4 regions of the Streptomyces sp. NPDC004610 genome follow, and region 4 is predicted to be linked to each of the others. Evidence: riboswitches for the same ligand, from Rfam matches in the RefSeq annotation. Region 4 holds a riboswitch; each other region holds the start of a gene.
The links. Region 4 has a riboswitch for cyclic di-AMP ahead of ABZX40_RS24415 (transglycosylase SLT domain-containing protein). Riboswitches for the same ligand answer to the same signal wherever they lie in the genome.
Positions count from the first base shown of each region.

Region 1 (8,541 bases), on a different contig from region 4:
GGGTTGGTGACGAAGAGGTCGTCGCCGACGATCTGGACCTTGTCGCCGAGGCGCTCGGTCAGCACCTGCCAGCCCGCCCAGTCGTCCTCGAACAGCGGGTCCTCGATGGAGACCAGCGGGTAGGCGGCGGCCAGCTCCTCGTAGTACTCCGTCATCTCGGCGGCGGAGCGCTCCTTGCCCTCGAAGAGGTACTTGCCGTCCTTGTAGAACTCGGAGGCGGCCACGTCGAGCGCGAGGGCGATCTGCTCGCCGGGGACGTACCCGGCCTGCTTGACCGCTTCGAGGATGAGGTCGAGGGCCTCGCGGTTGGAGCCGAGGTTCGGGGCGAAGCCGCCCTCGTCGCCGAGGCCGGTGGACAGGCCCTTGGTCTTCAGCACCTTCTTGAGGGTGTGGTAGACCTCGGTGCCCCAGCGCAGCGCCTCGGAGAAGGACTCGGCGCCGATCGGGGCGATCATGAACTCCTGGATGTCCACGTTCGAGTCGGCGTGCGACCCGCCGTTCAGGATGTTCATCATCGGGACCGGCAGCAGATGCGCGTTCGGACCGCCCAGGTAGCGGAAGAGGGGGAGGTCGGACGCCTCGGAGGCGGCGTGGGCGACGGCGAGGGAGACGCCGAGGATGGCGTTGGCGCCGAGCGAGCCCTTGTTGTCGGTGGCGTCCAGGTCGAACATCGCCTGGTCGATCAGGCGCTGCTCGGTGGCGTCGTAGCCGACCAGCTCCGGGCCGATCTGCTCGATCACCGCGAGGACGGCCTTCTCGACGCCCTTGCCCTGGTAGCGGTTGGGGTCGCCGTCGCGCAGCTCGATGGCTTCGAAGGCGCCGGTGGAGGCGCCGGAGGGAACGGCGGCACGACCCGTGCTGCCGTCGTCGAGGCCGACCTCGACCTCGACCGTGGGGTTGCCTCGGGAGTCCAGGATTTCCCGGGCTACGACGACGTCGATGGACGGCACGAGCATCTCCTTCGTGGATGTGACGCGGGTGGCGCAGCGGCCGGACGCGGTCGTGCGGGACCGCGGCGGCTCTGCGAGACGAGCCTAACCGTCCCGGGGGGATCGGCCAGCCGGTCTCCCACCCCTCGGACGGAACCGATCGTAAAATGTTTCCGAATGGAACAAATACGGGGGTTCGACGGCCGGAGGGTTGGCGCGAAAGGGCCCCGCCCCGGTGCGTACGGGGGATTCACGCACCGGGGCGGGGCGGGCCGTGGGGACGGGGGCCCCACGGGGTCTCTCGGGCTCTTCTCGGGCTCCCCGGTGCCGTAACCGGCGGAGGGTGCCGCCGGGGGGCGGCGGAGGGTGCCGCCGGGGGGCGCCCGTGTGAGGTCGTACCGCCAGCGTGGGGGGTGGGGCTGTGGGGGGAGCCTGAGCCGCCTGTGGGTCGGCCGTGAGGTGTTGCGGGGCGACCCGGTCGGCGGCTGCGGCTGCGGCTGCTCGGGACTACTTCAGGTGGAGCTGCTGGCCCGGGAAGATCAGGTCGGCGTCGTCGACGATGTCGTTGTTCCGCTCGAACAGCTGCTGCCAGCCGCCCGCGACATCGTGCTCGGCGGCGATGGAGCTGAGGGTGTCGCCGGAGACGACCTCGTACTCGCCGTCGCCCTTCTCGACGGTTCCGCCGGTCGGGGTGGTGACGGTCTCGTCGGACGCGGCCGGGCGCTCCTGCGAGCGGGAGGTGCTGGGCTCCTCGGTGCGCTCGGGCCGAGCGGGCTCGGGGGCGGGCTCCGGAGCGGTCTCGGGGGCCGTCTCGGGGGTGGTCGAGCCGCCGCCGTAGGGGGTGTTGGACAGGCCCACGCCGCAGGTCGGCCAGGCGCCCTTGCCCTGGCCCGCGAGGACCTTCTCGGCGATCTCGATCTGCTGCGCCTTGGTGGCCTGGTCGGCGGTGGCGGCGTACTGCGTGCCACCGAATCCGGCCCAGGTGGAGGCCGAGAACTGGAGGCCGCCGTAGTAGCCGTTCCCGGTGTTGATGGACCAGTTGCCGCCGGACTCGCACTGGGCGACGGCGTCCCACTCGGACGCGGTGGCGGCGGAGGCGTTGCCGGCCGCGACGAACGGGGCGGCGACAGCGGCGCCGGTGACACCGGCGAGCGCGATGACACGGGTGGCCTTGGACGGACGGCGGTGCTTGCCCTTGCCGGAGAACAGCATGTGGAGATCCCCTCACCGACGCCTACGAGGTGAGCTGTCGGGTTCGGGCCGGTTGAGTTGCCCGGCCATGTCCCGTACGGGGGTTTTCATCCCGTACGTCATGGCTTCACCCCAAGCCGGGTCCGTGCGGTCGAGTCGCCTCAACCTCCGTCACCGGCGCTTACCTTGGGTCCCCCGCTCCTGCCTACGGCGCTTGACGCGACGACCGTTCCCGTACGACCACCGGCAGGATTCGGCGTGGCGGCCTCGGGGCCCGCTGCTTGCGAGCGGTCCTGACCGTAGACACGCGATTCCCGGAATTTCAAAGACGATCAGGGCTTCTGAGACTCATCCCACACTTTCCCCAAACCCGGACATTCGACGCGAAGGGGGACGTGAACTCCCGTCACTTCCGGCCCACTTCTCCCTCCGGGTGGGGCCGGGGAGGAGGGCAGGAGAGGGCCTGGAGTGGACCCAGGGAGGGCTCGGACATGGCGTGGGCGGGGCTCGGTCCGCGACCGGCTAGCCGCCGACGGTGAGCGTCTGACCGGGGACGATGTGGTTCGGGTCGCCGTCGAGCACCGCCTCGTTCAGCCGGTAGACCTGGCGCCATCCGCCGTCGACCTCAAGGGAGTCGGCGATGGAGCTGAGGGTGTCGCCGGAGCGGACGGTGTAGCTCCGGTCGAGCGCGTCCTTCTCGCCGCCTCCGTCACGCGAGGCCCTCGGGTCGGACTCCCCCGCCCTTACTTCGCCCAATTCCCCCACTTCATCCGATTCCTCTACCGCGTCCGTCGCATCCGGCGCCGGGGCCTGCGTCGAGCCCTCGCCGGTCGCGGAGTCACTGGGGAAATCAGAGGAATCAGGTGAATCAGGTGAATCGGGGGAATCAGGGGAATCAGGGGAATCGCTTGAATTGCCCGAGAAAGTGTTGGGCTTCTTCGTGTCCTTGGCCGGGGTGCTCGCGTCCGGGGTGCTCTCGTCGGCGCTGCTGCCGCGGTGCTTGCCGGTACCGGGGGTCGGGTCGACCTCGGGCAGGGCGCTGGTGTCGACCAGGAACGAAGAGCCGAGACCCTGCCCCAGGCTGCCCGTTTCCTCACCGTTCGCCCCGGAGGGGGACTCGGTGGGCGGTTCGACCGGAGAGGCCGAGACGGAGGAGTCGCCGGAGGGGGAGGACGACGGGCCCGAGGGGTCGGAGGAGGGCGAGGTGGGGCCACCGGAGGGCGAGGACTCCGGCGTGCCGGACGAACCGTCGCCCTCGGTGCCCTCGGTGCCGCCGGAGGGGCCCGAGCCCCAGGACGAGTCGCTGGAGCCGCTGTCCGGCCCGGATGTCTCCGTACCGGGCGACCCGGTGTTTCCGGATGATCCGGAGGACCTGGACGAGTCGGTCAATCCGCCCGTGAGGCCGGGGGAACCGCCGCCGCCGTCCGTGGCCTCCGGTGTGGGATCACCGGCCACGCCCGTGTCGACGCCTGCCGGGTCCGTGTCCTCCGCCAGCCCGTGCAGCAGCCCGCAGACGGGCCAGACCCCGACACCCTGGTCGGCGAGGATCCGCTCGGCCACGGCGATCTGCTGCGAGCGGCTCGACTGGTCCGGGCTCGACGCGTAGTCCAGCCCGCCGTACGCCTCCCAGTCGTCCTGGGTCAACTGGAGGCCGCCGTAGCGCCCGTTGCCGTCGTCCGCGCTCCAGGCGCCGCCGCTCTCGCACTCGGCGACCTTGTCCCAGGTGGTGCCGCTCGCCGCGCTCGCGCCTCCGGCGCCGAGCAGGGGGAGGGCGATGGCAGAACCGGTCACTCCGGCAGCGACCAAGATGGCCGGGGCCTGACGGGGGCGACGGTGACGACCGTTCCCGGAGAGCATGCGGGGACCTTTCCCGAGACAGCGGTGACCCGCGCGGCGCGTGATGCTCGCGCGTCGCGCTGAGGGGTGAACGTAGCCGCAATCGTTGACTTGTCACAAGTTAATGCCGCGTAGATCACGTGAAGATCACAAAGCTGAAAGAGTGTCATCTTTTGAGTGACCGTCTGTGGATGTGAGGGGGCTGTGGGGTGACTGTCTGTCAAATCGGTGCTTGCATCGGAGCATGGCGCCTGCGGCCGGTCGGCTCCGGCGGTCCGTCAGAACTCCACCGGCAGGGTCCGCAGGCCCCGCATGATGAGGCCGCCGCGCCAGCGCAGTTCGGCCGGGTCGACCGCTAGGCGGAGGTCGGGCAGGCGGGTGAACAGCGTCGCCAGCGCCGTCTGCCCCTCCAGCCGGGCCAGCGGGGCGCCCAGGCAGTAGTGGATGCCGTGCCCGTACCCGAGGTGCTGGTTGTCCCGGCGGCCCAGGTCGAGGGTGTCCGGGTCGGCGAACCGCGCCGGGTCCCGGTCCGCCGCCGCCAGCACCACGAGCACCGGATCGCCCGCCGCGATGCGCTCCCCGCCGAGGCTCAGCGGCTCGGTGGCGAACCGCCAGGTGGCCAGCTCGACCGGCCCGTCGTACCGCAGCAGCTCCTCGACGCCGGTTTCGAGGAGCCCGGTGTCCCCTTCCGCCAGGGCGCGCTGGAACCGGGCGCGCTGATCGTCATGGGTGAGCAGGGCGTAGGTGCCGTTGCCGATGAGATTCACGGTGGTCTCGAACCCGGCGAACAGCAGGATGAAGGCCATCGCCGCCGCCTCGTTCTCCGTGAGGTGCTCGCCGTGGTCCGAGGCGCGGATCAGGCCGGAGATGAGGTCCTCGCCGGGGGCGGGGGTGTCGGGGAGCGCCGCGCGCTTGCGGTGGATCAGCTCGGCGAGGTAGCCGCGCATCTTCTTCACCGAGCGCGCGACCCCGCCCCGGGGGCCTCCGCCGTGCCGGATCATCATCCCGGCCCAGTCCCGGAAGTCGTCCTGGTCCTCGCGCGGGACGCCGAGCAGGTCGCAGATCGCGTAGATGGGCAGCGGGAAGGCGAAGTCATGGATCAGATCCGCGGTTCCCTTCTCCGCGAAGCGGTCGATCAGGTCGTCGGTCAGCTCACGCACCCGGGGTGCGAACTCGGCCACCCGGCGCGGGGTGAACGCCTTGGACACCAGGCGGCGCAGCCGGGTGTGGTCGGGTGGGTCGATGTTGAGCAGATGGGTCATCAGCTCGGCCTTGCGCTCACCGGGGATACCGGTTTTGCCCTTGGCGTGCGCGGGTTCGTCGTGATGCGCGGGGTTCTTCGACAGCCGTGGGTCGGCCAGCGCCTGGCGGGCGTCGCCGTACCGCGTGACCAGCCAGGCGCTCACCCCGCTCGGCAGCTCGGTGCGGTGCACGGGGGCGTGCTCCCGCAGCCAGGCGTAGGCGGGGTAGGGGTCGGTGGCGAAGGACCAGGAGAAGAGGGGTGGGGTGGGTCCGCCGGGGTGGGGGTGCTCGTTGGGGTGGGGGTGCTCTTTGGGGTGGGGGTGCTCGTTGAGCTGGTCGGACTGGTCGGGCTGGTCGGGCTGGTTGGACCGGCCGGGTTGCTCGGGCTGGGCGGGCTGGTCGGTCACTGTTCGACCGTATCCCGGTCCTCGTGGCCGTCCTGGTCCTCCGGGACGGCCCCGTCCGCCCCGCTCTCCTTCTGTCTGATCGCGTCCCGGTAGGTCCGTGCCGCTGCTCTGAGGGCCGACTCCGGGTCCACGCCCTGTGCCTCCGCGCGGGCGGCGAGGGTCAGCAGTTCGTAGCCGATGCCGTCGCCCTGGGGCAGGGGGACGTCCAGCCCGGCCGTGCGGGCGCGGGAGACCAGCTTCGCCGCCAGGGCCAGGCCCGGCTGGTGGACCGGGATGCCCTCCGTCACCGAGGTCCGCCGCTTCTCCTGGGCCTTGGTGCGCAGCCAGTGCTCCTTGACCTCCTCGGGGGTCGTCGCGGTGGCGTCGCCGAAGACATGGGGGTGGCGGTGGATGAGCTTGGCGACGATGCCGGCGGCCACGTCGTCGATGGAGAAGGGGGCGTCGGAGCCGTGCCCGTCCTCGTCGTCGTCCGGCTCCTCCGGGGCTCCCTCCTCGGCGATCCGGGCGTGGAAGACCACCTGGAGCAGGACGTCGCCGAGTTCCTCGCGCAGTTCGTCGCGGTCGCCGGCCTCGATCGCCTCGACCAGTTCGTACGCCTCCTCCAGGCCGTACTTGGCCAGCCCCTCATGGGTCTGCCGCGAGGACCAGGGGCACTCCCGGCGGATCCGGTCCATCACCTGCACCAGATCGAGCAGCCGGGCGCCCGGGAGGTCGTAGGAGGCGGGGAGCAGCTCCAGCTCGGGCATCCGTATCCGGCCGGACCCGGCGAGCCGGGCCAGCCCGTCCGTGAGCGCGGGCTCGCCCTCGCCGGTGGCGACCACCACCACCGCGCGGCCCCCGGCGCAGGCGGCGGTCAGCTCCTCGGCGGTGGGGGCGGTCTCCTCGACGGCGATGCCCGCGTCCCTCAGATACGGGAGCTGTGGGTGCGCCCCGTCCGCGCAGAGCACCGCGTCCGCGGCGTGCAGCGCCTGCCAGGCGGGCCAGGACAGCAGGCCGGGGGCCACCCGGTGGCTGGTGGTGAGCAGGACGATACGGCCGGGGTCGGGGATGCCTTCGGGGCTGATTGCGTTCACGATCCGAACGTAACGCACCCCGCGGACGGGACCGGAAAGTTGTCCACAGCCGCGGGGCGATCTTCGGATTATCGGTATGGAGAGAAGGGTGGGAGGGGGTCTCCCGGAGGGAGGTGCGCGGTGGTGGGGGGTCAGGCCGGCTGCTGTTCGGCCGCCGCCGTGACCTCCCGTACCCAGGGGGTCTGGGCGTCGACCCGGCCGACCTTCTCGGCGTCCCAGGCTCCGTAGCGCGGGTTGAGGTCGACGCCGAGTTCCTTGGACGCGTCGGACAGGGCCGCCCAGAAGGCGGGCTGGCTGGTGTCCGTGCCGAGCTTGGTGGCGAGCTTCTGGGCCTCGATCTGGACTCGGAGGTTGGCGTCGAGCCGCTCGGGGGCGACCCCGTACTGCTGGAGCCAGGCGTCTTCCAGCGCCCGCGCGCCGCCCGCCTGTGCCTCCAGCTCGCCACGGAACGCCTGGACCTCCTTGCGGCTGACGGTGACGCCCGCGTCCCGGGCGGCACGATTCAGCACCTGGTCGAGGACCATGCCGTGCAGGGTGTCCCGGGTGAGGGTGCCGGTCTGGGAGATGGCCTCGGCGTACTGCGCCTCGTCGGTCACCGCCGCCCGCTGGGCCTCGCGGACCTCGTCCACCCGGTTCTCCAGCTGGGACACGGTGATCCGCTGATCGCCCACGACGGCCGCCGCACCCGGGTGCGCGTCGCTTCCGCACGCGGTCAGGAGCGGGGCCGCGGCGGCGATCACGGCGGACAGGGCGAGCACGGTGCGACGACGGCGGTGCAAGGGAACCTCCCGAGGAGATTGTGCGGCGGTGCACAAAGTCTTGCGGTGATCGATGGTAGGCAGCGGGCAAGCTCTGGCCAACCCATTCGACCAACGATTCACCAGGACTTCGGGCACCGGCACGCGTCCCGGCCACGCCGGACCGGGGCGCACCGGCCGTTCGGCAGGGTTCCGGACCCGGGCGCCCGGCCCCTTCGGGACGGTCCCTAGCCCCGTACCTGGCCCAGCCACTGCAAGGTGCGCCGCACCTCCAGGGCCAGGGGGTGGGCCGGGCCGCCCATGCGCTCCACGTCGTGCAGCAGGCGGATCAGGGTCTCGTGGGCGGCTGCCCGGTCGCCCAGGGCGAGCAGAAGATGGCCGATACGGCGCCGGACCTCGTGCGCGAGGCCGGGGTCGCCGGAGACGTACTGGTTCTCGTAGTACGGCAGCAGTGCCCGGTACGCGGCGAGGGCCGCCGCCGGTTCGCCGAGCTGTTCCAGGCACTGGGCGGCGTCGTAGCGGAACCGGAGGGCCTGGGGGTCGGCGTGGCCGGCCTCGGTGGCGCGCTCGTCGGCGAGGCGGCGCAGCTCGGGCAGCGCGCGCCGGTACTGGCCGTCGTCCATGAGCGTGGCCGCGTACTGCTTGCGCAGGCTGCGGACGACCGGGGAGTGCTCGCCGTGCTGCTCGGCGGCGGCGGGCAGGATCGAACCGAGGATGTCGACGGCCTGGGTGATCCGGCCCTCGCCGAGCAGCCGCTTGACCTCGTCGACGGCCTTGGCGACATCCGGCTTCTCGTCGGGCGCGGGGCTCACGGGGGCGGGCTGGGGCGCCGGGGTGCGGGCGCGGTCCGGCCAGGGGGCGTGCGGGCGCAGGAAGGGGCGGGTGGGGTCGAGCGGGGCCCCGGTGGGCGTCCCGCGCGCGGGGAGCAGCAGCGCGAGATCCTCGTAGACGTCCTGGGCGGAGCCCGGCCGGTGCTGCGGGTCCTTCGAGAGCAGCCGCAGGACGAGGGTCTCCAGCGCCTCGGGGACCTCGGGGCGGATCCGGCGCACCGGCAGGGGCGGCTCGTAGAGGTGCCGGTGCAGCACCCCGAGGGCGGTGGAGCCCG
Region 1 covers NZ_JBEXLA010000016.1:86,710-95,250, reverse strand. The annotation lists gene eno (phosphopyruvate hydratase) at 1-956, opposite strand, end outside; gene ABZX40_RS19650 (transglycosylase family protein) at 1,437-2,141, opposite strand; cyclic di-AMP (ydaO/yuaA leader) riboswitch at 2,146-2,343, opposite strand; gene ABZX40_RS19645 (transglycosylase family protein) at 2,643-3,911, opposite strand; gene ABZX40_RS19640 (cytochrome P450) at 4,235-5,605, opposite strand; gene ABZX40_RS19635 (nucleoside triphosphate pyrophosphohydrolase) at 5,602-6,678, opposite strand; gene ABZX40_RS19630 (SurA N-terminal domain-containing protein) at 6,810-7,457, opposite strand; gene ABZX40_RS19625 (protein kinase) at 7,664-8,541, opposite strand, start outside.
Region 1: linked by a shared signal. The riboswitch ahead of ABZX40_RS19650 (transglycosylase family protein) and the one ahead of ABZX40_RS24415 (transglycosylase SLT domain-containing protein) in region 4 are both predicted to bind cyclic di-AMP.

Region 2 (8,541 bases), on a different contig from region 4:
ACGCGGGCCGAACGACAAACTCGGCGCCGTTCTCGCCCTCGCGGGCATCAGCAACGCGGGTCTCGCGCGGCGCGTCAACGACCTCGGCGCCCAGCGCGGGCTGACTCTTCGCTACGACAAGACCTCGGTGGCCCGCTGGGTCTCCAAGGGCATGGTGCCGCAGGGTGCGGCCCCGCACCTGATCGCCGCCGCCATCGGCCAGAAACTCGGCCGCCCGGTGCCGCTGCACGAGATCGGGCTCGCCGACGCCGACCCCGCGCCCGAGGTGGGCCTCGCCTTCCCGCGCGACGTCGGGCAGGCGGTGCGCTCGGCCACCGAGCTGTACCGCCTCGACCTCGCCGGACGCCGGGCCGGCTCCGGCGGCATCTGGCAGTCCCTCGCCGGTTCCTTCGCGGTGAGCGCCTACGCGACACCCGCCTCACGGTGGCTGATAACCCCGGCCGACAGTTCGGTCGCGCGCGACGCACACCCCTCGGAGGGCTCCGGCGCACCGCTCAAAGTCGGCCACAGCGATGTGCAGAAGCTGCGGGAGGCAGCCGAGGACGCCAGGCGCTGGGACTCCAAGTACGGAGGCGGCGACTGGCGTTCGTCCATGGTGCCGGAGTGCCTGCGCGTGGAGGCCGCCCCGCTGCTGCTCGGCGCCTACTCCGACGAGGTCGGCCGCGCCCTGTTCGGGGCCAGCGCCGAACTCACCCGGCTGGCCGGCTGGATGGCCTTCGACACCGGCCAGCAGGAGGCCGCCCAGCGCTACTACATCCAGGCGCTGCGGCTGGCCCGCGCGGCGGCCGACGTCCCGCTCGGCGGGTATGTGCTGGCGTCGATGTCGCTCCAGGCGACCTACCGGGGCTTCGGCGACGAGGGTGTGGACCTCGCCCAGGCCGCGCTGGAGCGCAACCGGGGCCTGGCCACCGCCCGCACCATGAGCTTCTTCCGGCTGGTCGAGGCCCGCGCGCACGCGCGCGCCGGGGACGCCCAGGCGGCCGGGGCCGCGCTCAAGGCGGCGGAGGGCTGGCTGGAGCGGTCCCGGGAGGGCGACAACGACCCGTCCTGGCTGGGCTTCTACTCCTACGACCGGTTCGCCGCGGACGCCGCGGAGTGCTACCGCGATCTGAAGGCGCCGCGGCAGGTGCGGAGGTTCACCGAGCAGGCGCTGTCGAGGCCGACGGAGGAGTTCGTGCGGTCGCACGGTTTACGGCTCGTGGTGTCGGCGGTGGCCGAGCTGGAGTCCGGGAACCTTGACGCGGCGTGCGAGCAGGGGGTGCGGGCGGTGGAGGTCGCGGGGCGGATCTCCTCGGCGCGGACCACGGAGTATGTGAAGGATCTGCTGCATCGGCTGGAGCCGTATGGGGATGAGCCGCGGGTGGTGGAGTTGCGGGAGCGGGCTCGGCCTTTGTTGATGATGGCGCCGGCGTAGGTTTTTTTCGGGGGTGGGCGCGGGGCCGGGGGCGGGGCGGCTGTGGGGTGTGGGGTTGTCGGCGGGCTTTCCCCCGGTGGGGGTTCTCGCGCAGTTCCTCCCCCAGAGGGGGTACCCCCAGCGCCCCTGAGGGCGATGGCCGTCCCGGCGTCGCAGCGCACAGGTTCTTCCTGGCCCCGAAGGCACACCGACCGTCCCGGCGTCGCACCGCACAGGCACCTCCCCGCGTCCCGAAGAGCACGCCGCTCGCGCAGCGCGGGTCTGCTTCAGTGCCCCGAAAGGCACACGGTCCCGGGCGTCCGGGCTCGTCGGGTTTGAAGTGGATGTCAGTGGCGCAGTGCACTATCGAGGTGGGAGGTGGTGCAGGTGCGCAGTGCGGGTGGGTACGACTGTGATGTGCTCGTCGTGGGGGGCGGCATCGTCGGGCTGTCCACCGCGTTCGCGATCACCCGTGCCGCGCCCGGTACGCGGGTGACCGTGCTGGAGAAGGAGCCCGGCCCGGCCCGGCACCAGACGGGGCGCAACAGCGGCGTCATCCACAGCGGTATCTACTACCGGCCGGGCTCCCTCAAGGCCCGGTACGCGGTGCGCGGGGCCGCGGAGATGGTGAAGTTCTGCGCCGAGTACGGCATCGCCCACGCCGTGACCGGCAAGCTGATCGTCGCCACCGACCGCGCCGAGTTGCCCCGGCTGCACGCCCTGGTGCAGCGCGGCCGGGAGAACGGCATACCGGTCCGCGAGCTGGGCGCCGCCCAGATCCCCGAGTACGAGCCCGAGGTCCGCGGCCTCGCCGCCATCCATGTCGGCACCACCGGGATCTGCGACTTCGCCGCCGTCGCCCGCCTCCTCGGCGAGGCGTCCGGCGCCGAGATCCGCTACGGGCAGGAGGCCGTCCGGATCGACCGCCGCCCGGAGCGGGGCGTGGCCGTCCTCACCCGCGCCGGCGAGATCGTCCGCGGCCGGGTCCTGGTGAACTGCGCGGGGCTGTACTGCGACGAGATCGCCCGGCTGACCGGCGACGACCCGGAGATGCGGATCGTGCCCTTCCGGGGCGAGTACTACGAGCTGGCCCGCCCCGAGCTGGTGCGCGGACTGGTGTATCCGGTGCCGGACCCGGCGTTCCCGTTCCTCGGCGTCCATCTCACCCGCGGGATCGACGGCGGAGTCCACATCGGCCCCAACGCCGTCCCGGCGCTCGCCCGCGAGGGGTACGGCTGGGGCGTGGTCCGCCCGCGCGAGATCGCCACCACGCTGAGCTGGCCGGGTGTGTGGCACCTGGCCCGGCGGCACTGGCGGTACGGCGGCGGCGAGCTGCGCCGCTCGCTGTCCCGGCGGGCGTTCGCCACGGCGGTGCGCAGATTGCTGCCGGTGGTGCGGGAGGACGACCTGGTGCCCGCGGCGGCGGGGGTGCGGGCGCAGGCCGTACTGCGGGACGGGTCGCTGGTGGACGATTTCCTGATCAAGGAGGCGCCCCGGGCCGTCCATGTCCTGAACGCCCCCTCCCCCGCCGCCACGGCCTCCCTCCCCATCGGCCGGGAGGTCGCGCGAAGAGCGCTGTCGGCGCTGGGGCGTCCCGCCGCGTCTCGCCCGGGGTGAGGGGGTGGGGCGTCCCGCCGCGTCCCGCCCGAGGTGAGGGGTGGGGCGTCCCGCCCGGGGTAGGGCGGGGTCCGGCAGCGCGGCGGTACCGGCGATCCGGCCAGCACCGGTGGCCGTCCCGGCGGTCGGGGTGGTCCGGCGGTTCGGGTGGTCCGGTAGTCGGGGTGGTTCCGGGAGTGCCGGGCATCCGCAGTCCGGGCGATCCAGTAGCCCGGCGATCCGGGAGCCCCGGCAGCCTGGCCGTCCCGGCGGTCCGGCGGTCGCGGTGATCCCGGTAGTGCCAGCAGCCGCAGTCCGGGCGATCCGGCCATCCAACGGCCCAACAGCCTGGTCGTCCGAGCGGTCTGGCAGTCCAGTAGCCCAGCGATCCAACAACCCGGCGGTCCCGGAGCCCCGGCAGCCCAGGTGATCCGGGCGGTCCCGGAGCCCCGGCAAACCAACGACCCCGCAGCCCGCAGTCCCAGCGATCCCAGCCCTTCCGACCCTCCCGACCCTCCCCGGCAGTCCCACAGTCCCGGCGATCCTGCGGTTACCGCGGTCCGTCAGCACAGAGCAGCCCGCCAGCCCCGCGATCCCAGCCCCCGGCAGCCCGCCGGCCCCGGCGATCCCCCGTCCCCGCAGCCCCGGTCCTCCCCGCAGCCCCAGCGCCCCACCGCCCCCGCCACCCAGGTCACCGCCCACCCACCGACCACCACCAGCCCCCCACACCCACACCCACCCCACCCCTCCATCCCCCCACACCCCGTAAAATCACCCCACTGTGTCTGACTCTTCCCCCACCCCCGAACCCCCCCGATCCCCCACCCCGCACCACCTCCCCGCCGGCTCCGTGCGGGGCAGTCGGGTCAAAGGGGAGCCGCGGTTTCCGGATGGGCCGCAGGCCGACCCCGCCGGGTCGCACTTCGAGCGGCGGATCCGCAGCTTCCAGCCCCGGCGCAGCCGGGTCACCGCGGGCCAGGCGGACGCCCTCCAGCGGCTCTGGCCGCAGTGGGGACTGGACATCGACGGACAGCGCGTGATCGACCTCGGCACCCTCTTCGGCAACGCCCACCCCGTGGTGCTGGAGATCGGGTTCGGGATGGGCGAGGCGACCGCCCGGATGGCCGCCGCCGACCCGGACACCAACATCCTCGCCGTGGATGTCCACACCCCCGGCCAGGGCAATCTGCTCAACCTCGCCGACCAGGCCGGACTGACCAACATCCGGGTCGGCAACGGCGACGCGATCATCCTGCTCCGCGAGATGCTCGCCCCCGGCTCCCTGGACGGGCTGCGGGTCTACTTCCCCGACCCCTGGCCCAAGAAGCGGCACCACAAGCGGCGGCTGATCCAGCCCGAGTTCCTCACCCTCGCCGCGACCCGGCTGCGTCCCGGCGCGCTGCTGCACTGCGCCACCGACTGGGAGCCGTACGCGGAGCAGATGCTCGATGTCCTCACCGCCCATCCCGGCTTCGCCAACACCCGGGCCAACGGCGGTTTCGCCCCGCGTCCCGCCTTCCGCCCGCTGACCCGGTTCGAGGGACAGGGCCTGGACAAGGGGCACGCGGTGAACGACGTGATGTTCCGCCGCGTACCCCACGGGGAAGACCCCCTCAACCCGTAAACCGCCCCGGCCCCGGCCCCGGACCACCGGTCCCCCAGCCCAGCCCACAGCCCACAGCCCAGCCCTTAGCCCAACCCACAGCCCAGCCCTTAGCCCAACCCACAGCCCAGCCCAGCCCAGCCCAGCCCACAGCGGAACCCAACCTCCCAACCCCCCAACCCCCAGCCGCGCGCGTCCGCCCGTCCTCGCGCCCTCCTCGGGCATCGTCGCGGCCCGCGCACCGTCTCGTTAGGGTCGATGTCGTGGCCACCAACCCCCCGTACCCGATCCACCCCGGCGGCCCGGCCGCCGAGGCGCCCCGGCGTGGGCGGTGGTCGCGGTGGTGGCGGCGGGGGGAGCGGTTCGCGCGGGCCCACCCGACGGCCCTGCGGCGGACGCGCCACGGCGGGCTGGTGGTGCTGCTGGCGCTGTCCGGGCTGGTCATCCTCGCGCTGGTGCGCCAGGAGACCGGCACCGAGGGCTTTCTCGTCGGGCTGGGCCTGGCCCTGCTGCCGGTGCCGCCGCTGATAGCCGCCTTCCGCTGGCTGGACCGGGTCGAACCGGGCCCCTGGCGGAATCTGGTGTTCGCCTTCTCCTGGGGGGCCTGCGCGGCGGCGCTGATCGCGATCGTCGCCAACAGCTTCGCCACCCGCTGGATAGCCACCGCCACCGCCGACCCGACCGGCGCGGACACCCTGGGCGCGACCGTGATAGCGCCGGTCGTCGAGGAGAGCGCCAAGGCCGCCGCGATCCTGCTGGTCTTCCTGTTCCGCAGACGGGACGTCACCGGGGTGGTGGACGGGGTGGTGATCGCCGGGGTCACCGCCACCGGCTTCGCCTTCACCGAGAACATCCTCTATCTGGGCAGCGCCTTCGGCACCGACCAGGCCGACGGTCACACCGGGGTCGCCCCGGTCACCGTCGCCACCTTCTTCGTCCGGATCGTGATGTCCCCGTTCGCGCATCCGCTGTTCAGCGTCTGTGCCGGGATCGGCTTCGGGGTCGCGGCGCTCGCCGGGGAGAACCAGCGACTGCGGCGGGCGCTGGCGCCCCCGGCCGGGCTGCTGCTCGCGATGGGCCTGCACGCCTTCTGGAACGGCTCCTCGTCCCTCGGCGACCATGGCTTCTTCGCCGTCTACGGCGGCTTCATGGTGCCCGCGTTCGCCCTGCTGACCTGGCTGGTGATCTGGACCCGGCAGCGCGAACTGCGGGTGGTCCGCGAGGAACTGCCCGCCTATGTGGCCACCGGCTGGTTCTCGCCCGCCGAGCCCTACGCGCTGGGCTCGATGCGGGCCCGCCGACTGGCCCGGGAGTACGCCGGCCGCCGACTCGGCCGCCCGGCGGCCCGTACGGTCGCCGAGTACGAGACGTACGCGACCACGCTCGCGATGCTGCGCCACCGGGGCGACCGGGGCCGGGCCCGCGCCGACTTCGTCGCCCGGGAGCGGGAACTGCTCGCGGCGCTCTGGCGGCGCCGGGACATCGCCGGACCCGCCCTCGCCCACGCCGCCCATCTCACGGCCCCGCCGGTCCGGGTGTTCCCGGCGTACCGGCCGCCCCGGTCGGCGGTCGGCGCGCCCCACCCCGCGCACGACAACCCGTACCGCACCTGAAGGGCGGCGGGCGGACGGAACCGGCGGCCCTGACGTCGGGGGGTCGTCGTCAGGACCGCCGGGAGCGGGAGTGGTCCGTCAGGGGGTGAGGCCCTTGTCGCGGAGCCAGGCCAGCGGGTCGACGCTGCCGCCGGAGCCGGTGTGCACCTCCATGTGGAGGTGGGCTCCGGTGACATTGCCGGTGGCGCCGACGCGGCCGATGACCTCGCCGGTGGTGACCTTCTGGCCGACGCTGACACTGATCGAGGACTGGTGGGCGTACCAGACCTCGGTGCCGTCTTCGAGGGTGAGCACGGTCTTGTAGCCGTACGAACCGTCCCAGCCGGCCGAGGTGATGGTGCCGGAGTGGACGGCCTTGATCAGGGTGCCGGTGGGCGCGGCGAAGTCCAGGCCGGTGTGGTAGCCGGAGGACCAGAGCGAACCGGCCTGCCCGAAGGTCGAGGTGAGGGTGTACGACGAGGTCGGCAGCGCGAACTGCTTGGCCAGCTTGGCGAGGCGCTCCTCCTCGGCCTTGCGCGCGGCCTCCTCCTCCGCCTTCTTCTTCTCGGCGGCGGCCTTCTCCCGGGCTTCCTTCTCCGCCTTCTCGGCGGCCTCGGCGGCCTCCTTCTCGGCGGCGGCGAGCAGCGCCTTGGCGGCCTTGGTGTCGACCTGCTCCTGCTGGTTCTCGGCCTGGGCCAGGATGCGGGCGCGCAGCGCCTCACCGGCGTCGGTGGTGCCCTGGTCGGTGTCGACCGGGGTGACGCCGAGGCTGCTGAGCGGGGTGGTGCTCGGCTCGGGCTCGGGCTCCGCCGTGTCGCCCTCGTCGTCCGTGAAGGTGGCGAGGTCGGGCAGGGAGATGGCGACCGGCGGCTTGCCGGTCTGCGCGGTGGCCATGCCGCCCGCGCCGACGGCGGCTATGACACCGACGCCGAGGACCGTGGAGCTGCGGGCCAGGCCGCCGCGGGCGAGTCCGCCGCGCTGCTTGGCCACCCGGTGACGGCCGCCGCGGACCGGACGGACGGTCTCCGCGGTGGGGTTCCATTCCTCCCACGGGCCCTCGTCGGTGCGGGGGCCGCCATAGACGGCGGTACCGGCGGTACCGCCGGTGCCGACGGTGTCGGCCGTGTCGCCGCTGCGCTGGGCGGGGACGAACGGGGCCCCTGGAGCAGGCCGGTTTGACGCCACGTAGGCGTACTCCTTTCCTTCCCTCATCGCCTACCGGGTTAGCTGACGGGTTCGGAGAGGAAGGTCTCCTACGGGCGTCACCGGCCATGTCGCCATGGCGGTGTACGTCCGATTCACCCCAAAGTGGTGGTTCCCCGGTTCCCTTGCGGAATTCGGCGCTTGAGCACGGAGCCGTCTCTTGTGACGGCTGGGACGACCGCGCTGCGTTATCGGACAGTAATAGAACCCAGGGGTGATTTCCAAGCGCTTCCCGGAGATCCTTCACGCTCTTACGCTGGACACACAGGCGATGAACGGGCGAAATTCGGGCGAGTTGACCGCGATGCGGGCGATGGCCGACGGTCCCCAAAATATGACGGTGATTCAGATGTTATGCGGAGGGCGGTCGTTCATTTACTCACCGTGATCAAGCGCGGGTCTCCCCGGCTCCGCCCCGGGCCGCCGTACGGCGAGCAGCGCCATGTCGTCCGCCATCCCGCCCCCGCTGTGCCGCCGCACCTCCTCGGACAGCACCTCCACCAGCTCCGCCGGTCCCCGGAACAGCCGCCCCGCCAGCTCGTCCTCCGGGGCGAAGAACTCCCCGCGCCCGTCCCGCGCCTCGGACAGCCCGTCGGTGAACAGCAGCAGCGTGGCCCCGTCCGGGAACTCCGCCTCCTGCGCCCGGTCCGGCCAGCTGCCCAGGTCCCCCATCCCCAGCGGCAGCGCCGGTTCGGCGGCGGGCAGGGCGCGCAGCGAGCCGTCGGCGTACAGCAGCAGCGGGCCGGGGTGGCCCCGGTTGACCAGCCGGACCAGGTCCCGGCCGGGCGGGATCTCGGCGAGCACGGCGGTGGTGAACCCCTCGAAGGCGTCCAGCCCGTCGCGCCGGGTGCCCTCCCGGGCCAGCGCCCGCTCCAGCCGTCCGGCGACCGCCTCCAGGGTGGCCTCCCGCTCGGCGGCCTCCCGGAACGCCCCGATCACCACCGCCACGGCCGCCACCGCGCTCATCCCCTTGCCGCGCACGTCCCCGACCACCAGCCGGACCCCGTGCGGGGTGTCCTGCACGGCGTACAGATCGCCGCCGATGAACGCGCCCGCCTGGGCGGCCTCGTAGCGGGCGGCGATGTCGAACCCGCCGATCCGGTCGTCCGGTTCCGGCAGTACCGCGCGCTGGGCCGCCTCGGCGATCTCCCGGG
Region 2 covers NZ_JBEXLA010000046.1:49,684-58,224, reverse strand. The annotation lists gene ABZX40_RS36390 (MFS transporter) at 1-1,414, shown strand, start outside; gene lhgO (L-2-hydroxyglutarate oxidase) at 1,772-3,010, shown strand; gene trmB (tRNA (guanosine(46)-N7)-methyltransferase TrmB) at 3,771-4,613, shown strand; gene ABZX40_RS36375 (PrsW family intramembrane metalloprotease) at 4,856-6,205, shown strand; gene ABZX40_RS36370 (M23 family metallopeptidase) at 6,284-7,369, opposite strand; cyclic di-AMP (ydaO/yuaA leader) riboswitch at 7,382-7,537, opposite strand; gene ABZX40_RS36365 (PP2C family protein-serine/threonine phosphatase) at 7,763-8,541, opposite strand, start outside.
Region 2: linked by a shared signal. The riboswitch ahead of ABZX40_RS36370 (M23 family metallopeptidase) and the one ahead of ABZX40_RS24415 (transglycosylase SLT domain-containing protein) in region 4 are both predicted to bind cyclic di-AMP.

Region 3 (2,811 bases), on a different contig from region 4:
GGGCGGTGGAGCGGCCATCGCCAACGGAACGTACGTCCTGTACATTTTTGACAGAAGCGGCGCCCGTATGGAGCGCCGTCGAGCACCCCTGCCGAGGAGGCGTTCGTCATGGACCGCCCGTCCGCCCGTCATGTCCTGCCCGAGTTCACCGAGCGCACCAGCTACGGGCACCGGACGCTGGATCCCTACGCGAAGCTGCTGGAGGAGCGGATCGTCTTCCTGGGCACACCCGTGGACGACATCGCGGCCAACGATGTGATGGCCCAGTTCATGCATCTGGAGTACCAGGACCCGGACCGCGCCATCTCGCTCTACATCAACTCCCCCGGCGGCTCGTTCGGCGCGATGTCGGCGGTGTACGACACGATCCGGTTCGTGCGCTGCGAGGTGGAGACGGTGTGTCTGGGGCAGGCCGGTGCCATGGCGGCGGTGCTGCTGGCGGCCGGGACGCCCGGCAGGCGGCTGGCGCTCCCCGGCGCCCGGATCATGGTCCACCAGCCGTCGCTGCCGGAGCCGATCGAGGGGCGGACCAGCGATCTCGCCCTCCAGGCCGCCGAGTTGGCGCGGGTGCGCACCCGCCTGGAGGAGATGCTCGTACGGCACACCGGGCGGTCGCCGGAGCAGGTGAGCGCGGACATCGAGCGGGATCTGGTGCTCACCGCGCCGCAGGCGCTGGAGTACGGGCTGGTGGACCGGATCATCGGGAGCCGCAAGGCGACGGGGGAAGGGTGAGCCGGGGATGACGCTGCAGCCCGAGTACCCGCCGCTGCCGGCGCTGACCCGCGCGGAGGGCGAACTGATCGACCGTTATCTGGAGGCGGCCGATCTGCTGGGCCGGATCAACCCGGCGCGGCACGAGGACACCTACGCCGCGCTGCGGGCCGCGCAGGCACTGGTCGCGAAGGCGGCCCTGCTGCGGGACGCACTCGCGCTGATGCACCACCGGGGCGAGTCGGAACTGTCGTCGGCGACCCTCGCGCGGGCGCTGCGCGTGCTGGACGGCGAGCGCCGCACCGCGCGGGTCTCGCTTCCTCCGCGCTCCGACGGCTGAGGCGCGGACGACCGGGGACGGCACCCCGGCCGCCCCGCGCCGAACTACTCGGAATGCCGGACTCCGGTGTCAAACGGACCAAATGGATTACGTCCGTTCGGCGTATCGGATGGTCATTTTGACGACCCGGCTCGCTCGCCGAACGCGCCCCCGGATTGGGGTTTGGGAGGGCTCCGGTGCTGGTCCGGGGCGTGCGCGCATCGTGACACGCGTTCGCACACCCGGATGTCCACCCGAACGGGTGAGTGGTGAGTAACACCACAAATCCTCGGTTCCGTTGGGATTTTCGGACACGCGTAGGTGAAGATCCCTGACTGACGACAAGACCCCGCCACCGCGGCGGGGCGGTCCGGGCGGACGCCGAATCCTGCCGCCGCCCGGATGCCCGGTCGACAGGAGTGCATCGGCAGGAGTGGAGGACCCAGGTACGACGGGTCGCCGGAGCGCAGTTCGGCTTCGAGCGGTCCTTGGGGTGAAGCCGCCTTCGGGCGGCCGGGCTACTTCGCCAGCCCGAATCCGACAGGTCATCCTTCATAGGCGGCTGACGAAGGGTTGCGCATGACCGCGCTCAATCGTGTCCCGTCGCTCATGGCCCGCGCCGGTACGGCATCGGCGCTGACGCTCGCCGCGGTGGGCGGCAGCGTGGTGGTCCCGGGGTTCGCCTCGGAGGCATCGGCTGCCACGCACGCGACCAAGGCACTTCAGGTGGCCGCTTCCAAGAAGGGAGCGCCTTACAAGTGGGGAGCCACCGGACCCAGCCGCTTCGACTGCTCCGGGCTGACGCTGTACGCCTTCAAGAAGGCCGGCAAGAAGCTGCCGCGTACGGCCGCCCAGCAGTACAACAAGACGAAGCACATCTCGGCAGGCAGCCGCAAGACGGGTGACCTGGTGTTCTTCCATTCCGGCTCGAACATCTACCACGTCGGGATCTACGCCGGTAAGGGCAAGATCTGGCACTCGCCGAAGTCCGGCGACGTGGTGCGGCTCCAGAAGATCTGGACCAAGAGTGTCTGGTACGGGCGCGTGAAGTGACGGCGGGGGTCTGAGGCGGCCCCCTGGCGGGGCGGTGACGGCATCCGTGACGGGCCGTCACTGCCCCGGTGAACCGGGCCGGTTCCCGGTCCGAGCGCCGCCTTGCCGTGACGGGCGGGCGGTTCTGGTCCCGGGGCGGTGAGCGGCGACTCACCGCCCCGGGACACCGGCTCCGGGACGACCGGCTCTTGCCGGGCTCCCGAGAGGGCGCTCGGGCGCCGAGGGCGGCCTGGATGCCCGGTGGGTGGCTTGGATACCCCGGTGGGCGGCCTGGACCCCGGCGGGTGGCCTCGAACCTGGCAGGCGGTCGGAGCCCTGACAGGCGGTCCGGGTACCCTGCCGGGCGCCCAGCAGGCCCTGGTGGGCCATCCCGGTGCCACCCGGTGCACGCAGTGCACCCGGTGCCTACGGGCGGCTTCCGGGCGCACTGGCCCCGCGACGCACGGCTTCGAGTGCCCTGGGGCGGCTTCGGTGCCGCGGGACGGCTTCGGTGCCGCCGGGGCGGCCTCGGTGCCCCAGGAAAGCCTTGGTGCCCTGTGGGGCCCCAGGGAGCGCCTGTGGCGTGCCTCGGGCGGCGATTTGGGCCGCCGCCCCCGGAGCCGTGCCGGGCGCCCTGAGGCCCGTCGGGGACGCCCTGAGGCCCCTTCCGGGGCCTCTCTCGGTCCCCCGACCTCCCCGGGGCCTCCCCCGGACCTCCCCGGGCTCTCCCGGGGCCTCGCCGGGCCCTC
Region 3 covers NZ_JBEXLA010000003.1:129-2,939, reverse strand. The annotation lists gene ABZX40_RS04075 (ATP-dependent Clp protease proteolytic subunit) at 109-732, shown strand; gene ABZX40_RS04070 (hypothetical protein) at 740-1,051, shown strand; cyclic di-AMP (ydaO/yuaA leader) riboswitch at 1,400-1,606, shown strand; gene ABZX40_RS04065 (C40 family peptidase) at 1,610-2,083, shown strand.
Region 3: linked by a shared signal. The riboswitch ahead of ABZX40_RS04065 (C40 family peptidase) and the one ahead of ABZX40_RS24415 (transglycosylase SLT domain-containing protein) in region 4 are both predicted to bind cyclic di-AMP.

Region 4 (8,541 bases):
TCGCGCAGCCGCAGCACCGGCATGGTGGGGATGCCCTCGCGCAGATCGGTGCCCGGGGTCTTGCCCGACTCATGGGTGTCGGAGGCGATGTCGAGGACGTCGTCGGCGAGCTGGAAGGCGACCCCGAGCCGCTCGCCGTACTGGGTGAGGACATCGACGACCGGGTCGGCGGCGCCGGACATCATCGCGCCGAACCGGCAGGAGACGGCGACCAGGGAGCCGGTCTTGCCGCCGAGCACATCGAGGTAGTGGTCGACCGGGTCGCGGTCGTCGGCGGGTCCGGCGGTCTCCAGGATCTGGCCGGTGACGAGCCGCTCGAACGCCTCGGCCTGCACCCGGACGGCCTCCGGCCCGAGGTCGGCGAGGATGTGCGACGCGCGCGCGAAGAGAAAGTCACCCGTGAGGACGGCGACCGAGTTGCCCCAGCGGGTGTTGGCGCTGGGCACCCCGCGCCGGACGGCGGCCTCGTCCATCACATCGTCGTGGTAGAGCGTGGCCAGATGGGTCAGTTCGACGACGACGGCGGAGGGGACGATCCCGGGCGCGTAGGGGTCGCCGAACTGGGCGGAGAGCATCACCAGCAGTGGCCGGAATCTTTTGCCACCGGCCCGCACCAGGTGCTGCGCGGCCTCCGTGATGAACGGCACCTCGCTCTTGGTGGCCTCTAGCAGCCCTTCCTCGACAGCCACCAATCCGGCCTGGACATCTGCTTCCAGAACCTGGTCCCGCACGCTCAGCCCGAACGGCCCGACGACGGTCACGAGGGGTCTCCTGTCTGCTGGTGTCTACTGGCGATTACCCGGTATGTCGATTGGTCGCTGCCATCACTCACGTCAGCGTATCCGGTCATGTTTCGATCACCCATGCCGCCCACCGCGCAGCACGGGCGGTATCGGATCAGGCCCGGTATGTTTTTGATCACCTGATACGAGCGGATATTTATTGAATTGCAGAGCAATAGGGAGAAGTGTCGCGGATTGGTCCTCGATACCGAGAGCCGACCGCATCATTTTCAGCCACCTCGCGGGGCGTCTCCTTCCTGCGATGCCGTCCACCCGGGGGCAGCCCGATGGTCGATCCGACGCCCGATCCGATGTCCGGTCCGACGCCCGGTCCGATGTCCGGCTCCATGCCTGACCCGACGCCCCGTTCGACGCCCGGTCCGGCGTCCGGCCCGGCGTCCGGTCCGGTCTCCGGTTCGGTGCGCGTCCGTACCTCCTTCCCCTATGAGACGACCCACGACGACCTCCGGATCCCGCTGAGCGACGGGACACTGCTCTACGCGCGCGTATGGCGGCCGGTCACCGACACACCCGTACCGGCGCTGCTCGAACACCTTCCCTTCCGGCTGACCGACGCGACCGCCGCGCGGGACGCCCAGCGCCACCCCTGGTACGCGGGCCACGGCTATGCGAGCGTGCGGGTCGACGCGCGCGGGCACGGCAACAGCGGGGGTGTCCCCGGGGACGGGCCCGGGGCGGACGCGGCGGACGCCGCCGAGGTGGTGGAGTGGCTGGCGGCGCGGCCGTGGTGCGACGGCGGGGTCGGCATGATCGGCATCTCCTGGGGCGGCTCCCTCGCACTGCGGACGGCGGCCCTGGCGCCCGGACCGCTCAGGGCGGTCGTCAGCGTCTGCGCCACCGACGACCCCTACGACAACGACGGGCAGTACACGGGAGGTTCCGTCCAGGCGGCGGATCTGCCCGGCTGGGCGGCACGCTCCCTCGCGCTCGCCGCCCGCCCGCCGGACCCCCGTCACCTGGGGGACGGCTGGCGGGACCTGTGGCAGTACCGGCTGGATGCCCTGGAGCCGCCGCTGCACACCTGGCTGGGCCATCAGCTGCGCGACGCGTACTGGAGGGCGGTCGGCGCGGTGCGCGAGGACTATGGCGCGATCCGGGCGGCGGTGCTCGCCGTCGGCGGTCTGCGCGACCCGTACCGCGACACCGTGCTGCGGCTGGTGGAGCACCTCCCGGCGGCCCGGGTGCGCGGGCTGCTCGGCCCCTGGCCGCACGAGTACCCCGACCGGGGCCGCCCGCCCGGCCCGGCGATCGGCTTCCTCCAGGAGACCCTGCGCTGGTGGGACCACTGGCTCAAGGGCCGGGACACCGGCGTCGCCGCCGATCCGCCGCTGCGCGCGTACCTCACCGCCGCGCACCCCCCGGCCCCCTCCCCCGCCGCCCTGCCCGGCCACTGGACCGCCGAGCCCGCCTGGCCCTCCCCGCACATCACCCCGGTCGTGTACGCCCTCCAGGGCGCCCCCGTACCCGTACGGTCCCCGATGCACACCGGGGTCGACGCGGGCGCGTTCCTGCCGCGCGGGGGCGATGCCGATCTGCCGCCGGACCAGCGGGCGGAGGACGGGCGGTCGGTGTGCTTCGAGTTCCCGGCCGGCGGCACCGGGATCCCGGTCCTGGGGCGGCCCCGCGTACGGCTGCGGCTGCGCTGCGGGACGGAGCGCGGGCAGGTGATCGCGCGGCTGTGCGACGTCGCCCCGGACGGTTCCTCGGTGCTGGTGACCCGGGGGGTGCTGAACCTCTCGGCGCGGGAGGGGCGGGACCGGGCGGTGCCGTGGCCGCCGGGTGCGACGCGGGAGGTGGCCTTCGAGCTGGGGGCCGCGGGGCATGTGTTCGCGCCGGGTCACCGGGTGCGGCTGGCCGTCTCGTCCGCGTACTGGCCGTGGGTGTGGCCGCAGCCCGGCTCCGAGGCCGGGTTCGTCCTGGACCCGGCGGGCAGCGCGCTGGAGCTGCCGGTGCGGGGGCCGGGGGCTGGGATGGGGCCGGGGACCGGGGTGGGGCCGGGGGCCGGAGTGGGGCCGAGGGCCGGGGTGGGGCCGGGGACCGGCGGTGGGCCCGAGGGGGAGGCGGAGCAGGCGGGGCCGCTCGGGGTGGTCTCCGCCGTCACGCTGGACGAGCCGCGTCCAGGGCGGCTGGTGGTGCGGGACGTGGCCCGGGGCGAGTGGCGGCTGGAGGTCGCTCCGGGGCCGGGCGGCACCGAGGTGCATCCGGACGGTCTGGAGGTCACGGAGGAGGCGCTGGAGTCGTACACGATCCGGGACGGGGACGCGCTCTCGGCGCGGACCCGGTCGGACCGGACGATCCGGCTGCACCGGCCGGACGCGGCCTGGGACACCAGGGTCCGGGCCCGGTCGGAGATCAGCTGCACGGCGACGGAGTTTTTGACCGTTAATGAGGTGATTTGCACCCTCGGCCGTGAGGTGGTCTTCCATCGCACCTGGGAGCGGCGGATTCCACGCACCGCTGGTTAATAGGGACTTGGGAGCATTGCCCGATTTGCCACTCTTGCGCACGGGCGTGACTTGGCTCACTCGCACCCCCCTCCCTCCGGTCCGGAGCCTTTCCACCACCACGCCCCGATTCACCTTCCCCGCCGCACGAGTTGAACCTTTCCAGCCGCAAAGGATCATGTGCGGCAAATGACGGAAGAAAGATCACAAGCGGCGATCTGTGATTCCACCACTTGTTTCGGACATCCGGTCTCGCATACGTTCCCGGCCAGTCGGGCGGACGCCTAGTCCTGCCACCGCCCGCATCCACCTCACTAGATCCACGGCAGGAGCGGGGGACCCAGGTAAGTCGCCGGGCCGGACGTCGTACGCAGCGCAGTACGTGCTGCACGACATCCCGGCGCGGCTCGGGGTGAAGCCGTGCCCGCAAGGGCCGGCCGGGCACCTCCCCGCCCGAACCCGACAGCTCACCTCGCAGGCGTAGGAGAGGAACCGTTCCCATGTCCCTTCCCCTGTCCGCTCCCGCGATCTCTGATCCCGCCGGGTCCGCGCACCGCTCCACGCGGGTCCGCCGCATCGCCCGCCGACTGGCCGTCGCCGGTACCGGCGCCGCCGTGCTCGCCCTGCCGATCATCGGCGCCACCACCGCCACCGCCGCCACCCCGACCGTCGTCTCGGCGGCCACCTCGGCCTACCCGAACACCCTCGACGGCTGGATCCGCCAGGCCCTCGACGTCATGCGGCAGAACGGCATCCCCGGCAGCTACGACGGCATCCACCGCAATGTGCTGCGCGAGTCGTCCGGCAACCCGGCCGCCGTCAACAACTGGGACTCCAACGCCGCCGCCGGCACCCCGTCCAAGGGCCTGCTCCAGGTGATCGACCCGACCTTCGCCGCGTACCACGTCTCCGGGACGATCTACGACCCGTACGACCCGATCGCGAACATCGTCGCCGCGTGCAACTACGCGGCGGACCGGTACGGGTCGATCGACAACGTCTTCGGCGCGTACTGATCCACCCCGCCTTTGCGGGTTGGGGCCCGCAAAGGCGGAATTCATGAATTCCCGGGTGACTGTTGGGGCAGACGCCGGGGAAAGACCCGTTCGAGGACGACGGCGATGCCGTCGTCCTCGTTCGATGTGGTGACCTCGTCGGCCACCGCCTTGAGTTCGGGATGGGCGTTGGCCATCGCCACGCCGTGGCCCGCCCAGTCGAACATCGGGATGTCGTTGGGCATGTCCCCGAACGCGATGGTGTGTTCCGCCCGCACCCCCAGCCGCTCGGCCGCGAGCGCCAGCCCGGTCGCCTTGGTCACCCCGCATGGCTGGAGTTCGACGGTCCCCGGACCCGACATGGTGACCGTCGCCAGGGAACCGACCACCGCGCGGGCCACCGACGCCAACTCGTCGTCGGTGAGGTCCGGGTGGCGCAGCAGCACCTTGCTGATCGGCTCCGCCCACAGTTCGTCCCGGCGCCCGACCCGCACGGCGGGCAGGGTCGGATGCGGCATCAGATAGCCCGGCTCGATCAGGGTGAGCCCGTCCACCCCGTCCTGGTCGACCGCCGCGTACACCTCCCCGACCTCGGCCTCGATCTTGCCGATCGCGGTCTCCGCCAGCTCCCGGTCCAGGGTGACCGACCAGAGCAGCCGGTCCGCGCCCGCGTCGTACAGCTGCGCGCCCTGGCCGCACACCGCGAGGCCGGTGCTGCCCAGGCGTTCCAGGAGCGGGCGTACCCGGGGGGCCGGGCGACCGGTCACCACCAGGTGCCGGGCACCGGCCTCGGCGGTCCGCGCCAGCGCGGCCAAGGAGCGGTCGGAGAAGGTGTCGTCGCCACGCAGCAGAGTGCCGTCGAGGTCGGTGGCGACAAGGGCGAACGTCATGCGCGCGGTGCGTGCGGCATATGCGGTGGGTGCGGCCATGATCAGAGAATACGGACATCGCGCGGCCCCGACCCGGCCCGAACCGGACGTCGGACGGGTTCCCGCACGACCCGTCCACCCCTGTCAACTCCCCTGTACCATGCGGCCCTTCACTCGGGAGGCGGCCGGGACGACTGCTGAAAACGGGTCCGCTTTTCACTCAGAGGGGGTTGCTTCGGGTGTTGCTTCGGGGGTGCTTCGCGTGTTGCTTCGGGGGGATGCTCCGCGCCTCGCGGTTCTTCGCCACCACCGGGAAGTCGGCGTGCTCGGCGAACGCGGCGATGTCGTCGTAGCAGGCCGGTACGGCGGTAAGCGGGCCGGCCATGCCGTGTGCCGCGCGAAGGACGCCAAGCCGGAATCGCCCGCTCCAAATGGCGGTTTTCATGAAATTGCCGGACTCTTTAGGCGTTCTAGACCGGGAGGGGCGGGGGTAGGGAGACGTAACGTGGCCGATGGCCCGGCTCGGCCGTGCCCTGCCAGGGTCCGGGTCTGGTCCGGTCCAGCATCCGTTCCGGCAGAGGAGAGCGAGGCAGACCGTATGCCGCCCATCGGCGTCCCCGACCGTGATCCCCACCCCTCCCGCGCGTCCGGGGGTGATCCCTTCGACATCCCTGAGGGCCACCCCTTCGGCCCGCACAATCTTCCGTACGGAGTCTTCTCAGTGGCAGGGGCGGGGGAAGCGGCAGCGGTCGGGGCGGACGGCGACGTCGGCGGGGCGGGTGGGATGAACGGGGGCGCGGGTGCCGGTGGGCGGGGCGTCGGGACTGGCGCCGATGGCGGTCGGCGGAGCGTCGGGGTCCGGCTGGGTGACCAGGTCCTGGACGCCGGTGCCGCCGCCCACGCCCTGGGCTCCCCCTACGCCGCGCTCCTCGCCCGCCCCACCCTCGGCCCGCTGCTCGCGGCCGGCCGTACCGCCTGGTCGGACGTACGGCGGGCGCTGACCGCCTGGGTGACCGTGCCCGCCCACCGCGAGGTGATCGCCCCGCTGCTGCGCCCGCTGTCCTCGGTCCGTCTGCACCTGCCCTTCGAGGTCGCCGACTACGTCGACTTCTATTCCTCCGAGAACCACGCCCGCAACGTCGGCCGGATCTTCCGCCCCGACGCCCCCGACTCCCTCCCCCCGAACTGGAAGCACCTCCCCATCGGCTACCACGGCCGCGCGGGCACGGTCGTGGTCTCGGGCACCGACGTCGTACGGCCGTCCGGGCAGCGCAAGTCCCCCGCCGACCCGGCGCCGGTCTTCGGCCCCTCCACCCGCCTGGACATCGAGGCCGAGGTCGGTTTCGTGGTGGGCGTGCCGAGCGCCCTGGGCAGCCCGGTGCCGCAGAGCGCCTTCCGCGACCACGTCTTCGGGCTGTGCCTGCTCAACGACTGGTCGGCCCGGGACATCCAGTCCTGGGAGTACGTGCCCCTCGGGCCGTTCCTCGGCAAGTCCTTCGCCACCTCGGTCTCCGCCTGGATCACCCCGCTGGACGCGCTGGAACCCGCCCGGATCGCCCCGCCCGAGCGGACCCATCCGCCGCTGCCGTATCTCGACGACCGCGCGGAGGAGCCCGCCGGGTACGACCTGCGGCTGTCCATCGCCATCAACGGCCACACCGTCTCCGAGCCGCCGTTCGCCACCATGTACTGGACCGCCGCCCAGCAACTCGCCCACCTCACGGTGAACGGGGCCTCGCTGCGCACCGGCGACCTCTACGCCTCCGGCACGGTCAGCGGACCCGGCGAGCGCGAACGCGGCTCCCTGCTGGAGCTGACCTGGAACGGCCGCGACCGGCTGCTCGACCTGCCCGGCGGTGGGCGGACCTTCCTGGAGGACGGGGACGTGGTGACGCTCACGGGCTGGGCGCCGGGGCCGGACGGGCTGCGGGTGGGGCTGGGCGAGGTCGAGGGAACGGTGGTCGCGGGGGCGGTGGTCACGGGGAGGTGATGGGGAGGTGGTGGGTTTCCCTGTTCCCGACGGCTGACTCCAGGGGCCGGGGGCCGTCATACTGGGCGGCGGCGCGTATGTGAGTGACCTGTGTGAGGTACCGAGGTGCTCCGCATCGTCTGCGCCGTCCCGCTCCGCCCGCTCCGCCCGCTCCGCCCGCATCGTGTCCGCTCCGCCCTCCCCGCCCTCCCGTCCGTTCCCTCTGTTCCGCCCGAGCCGCCGCCCGTCCCGACCAGGATCCGGAGACCCTGGGATGACCGTCACCCTGCTCCTGCTGACCGTCGTCGGCCTGATGGCCGCCGTGCCGGCACCCCGTGCGCTGACCCGGGCCGAGTGGCCCGAGCGGGAACCGGTGGTCGGGCTGTGGGTGTGGCAGTGCCTGGTCGCCACGGTCCTGCTGAGCTGTCTGACCGCGCTGACGCTGGGCGCGGCGGCCGTCTTCCAGACCGTCCGCGACCATGTCTTCGCCCCGGCGCCCCCGGCCGTGACCGCCGCCTACGATCTGTCGGCCGCGCCGGTCTGGGCCGTGGTCCTCACCGTGCTGCTGGCCTGCGGCGCGGCCTGGACCACGGCGATGCTCGCCCGGGAGCTGTTCGAGGTACGGCGGCGGCGCGGCACCACCCGCGCCCATCTGCGCGAACGCGCCCCCGAGCTGCCGGCCGGGCTGCCCCGCTCCCGGGGCCCGCTGCTGGTGCTGGAGGACGAGTACCCGGACGCCTGGTGGCTGCCGGGCCATCCGCCCCAGCTGGTGGTGACCACCGGCGCCCTGCACAAGCTCACCGACCACCAGCTGGACGCCGTCCTCACCCATGAGCGCGGTCACGCCCGCGCCCATCACGACTGGCTGCTGCATCTGTCCACCGCGCTGGCCACGGGTTTCCCCCGGGTGCCGCTGTTCGCCCACTTCTGCGACCAGACCCGGCGGCTGGTCGAGCTGGCCGCCGATGACACCGCCTCGCGCCGCTGCGGCCATCTGACCACCGCCCTCGCGCTGATCGAGCTGAACCAGCACCGGGGTGTGCTGTCCTGCTCCTCCAGCCACCGACTGCTGGGCGAGCGCGTCGACCGGCTGCTGGAACCCAAGCCCCGGCTGAACCGCCGCCGCCGGGCCCTGACCACGACGGCCGCCGCGCTGGTACCGCTACTGCCGCTGATCATCACGTTCCTGCCGGGGCTGAACGCGCTGGGCTGAGGTTCCGAGTGTGTGAGTGGTGGGGCACGGGCGGTGCGAAGGGGGCGTGGACGGGGCGAGGGGCGCGGGTAGGGCGAGCGGCGGCGCTGGCAGCGCCTCCCTGGCCGCCACCCACTGCCCGGACGCCCTGGCCGCCGACGCCGCCACCGCACAGTCCGACCCGGCCTGACAGGTGCGGGCGGGTGCCGCCACCGCGCTGTCGGCCGCCGCGCCCGAACTGGACGTCCCCACCCTGGCCAAGGCCCTCA
Region 4 covers NZ_JBEXLA010000022.1:153,071-161,611, forward strand. The annotation lists gene ABZX40_RS24405 (polyprenyl synthetase family protein) at 1-761, opposite strand, end outside; gene ABZX40_RS24410 (CocE/NonD family hydrolase) at 1,202-3,268, shown strand; cyclic di-AMP (ydaO/yuaA leader) riboswitch at 3,550-3,743, shown strand; gene ABZX40_RS24415 (transglycosylase SLT domain-containing protein) at 3,748-4,263, shown strand; gene ABZX40_RS24420 (HAD family hydrolase) at 4,305-5,171, opposite strand; gene ABZX40_RS24425 (hypothetical protein) at 5,332-5,496, opposite strand; gene fahA (fumarylacetoacetase) at 5,710-7,101, shown strand; gene ABZX40_RS24435 (M56 family metallopeptidase) at 7,355-8,293, shown strand; gene ABZX40_RS24440 (hypothetical protein) at 8,340-8,462, shown strand.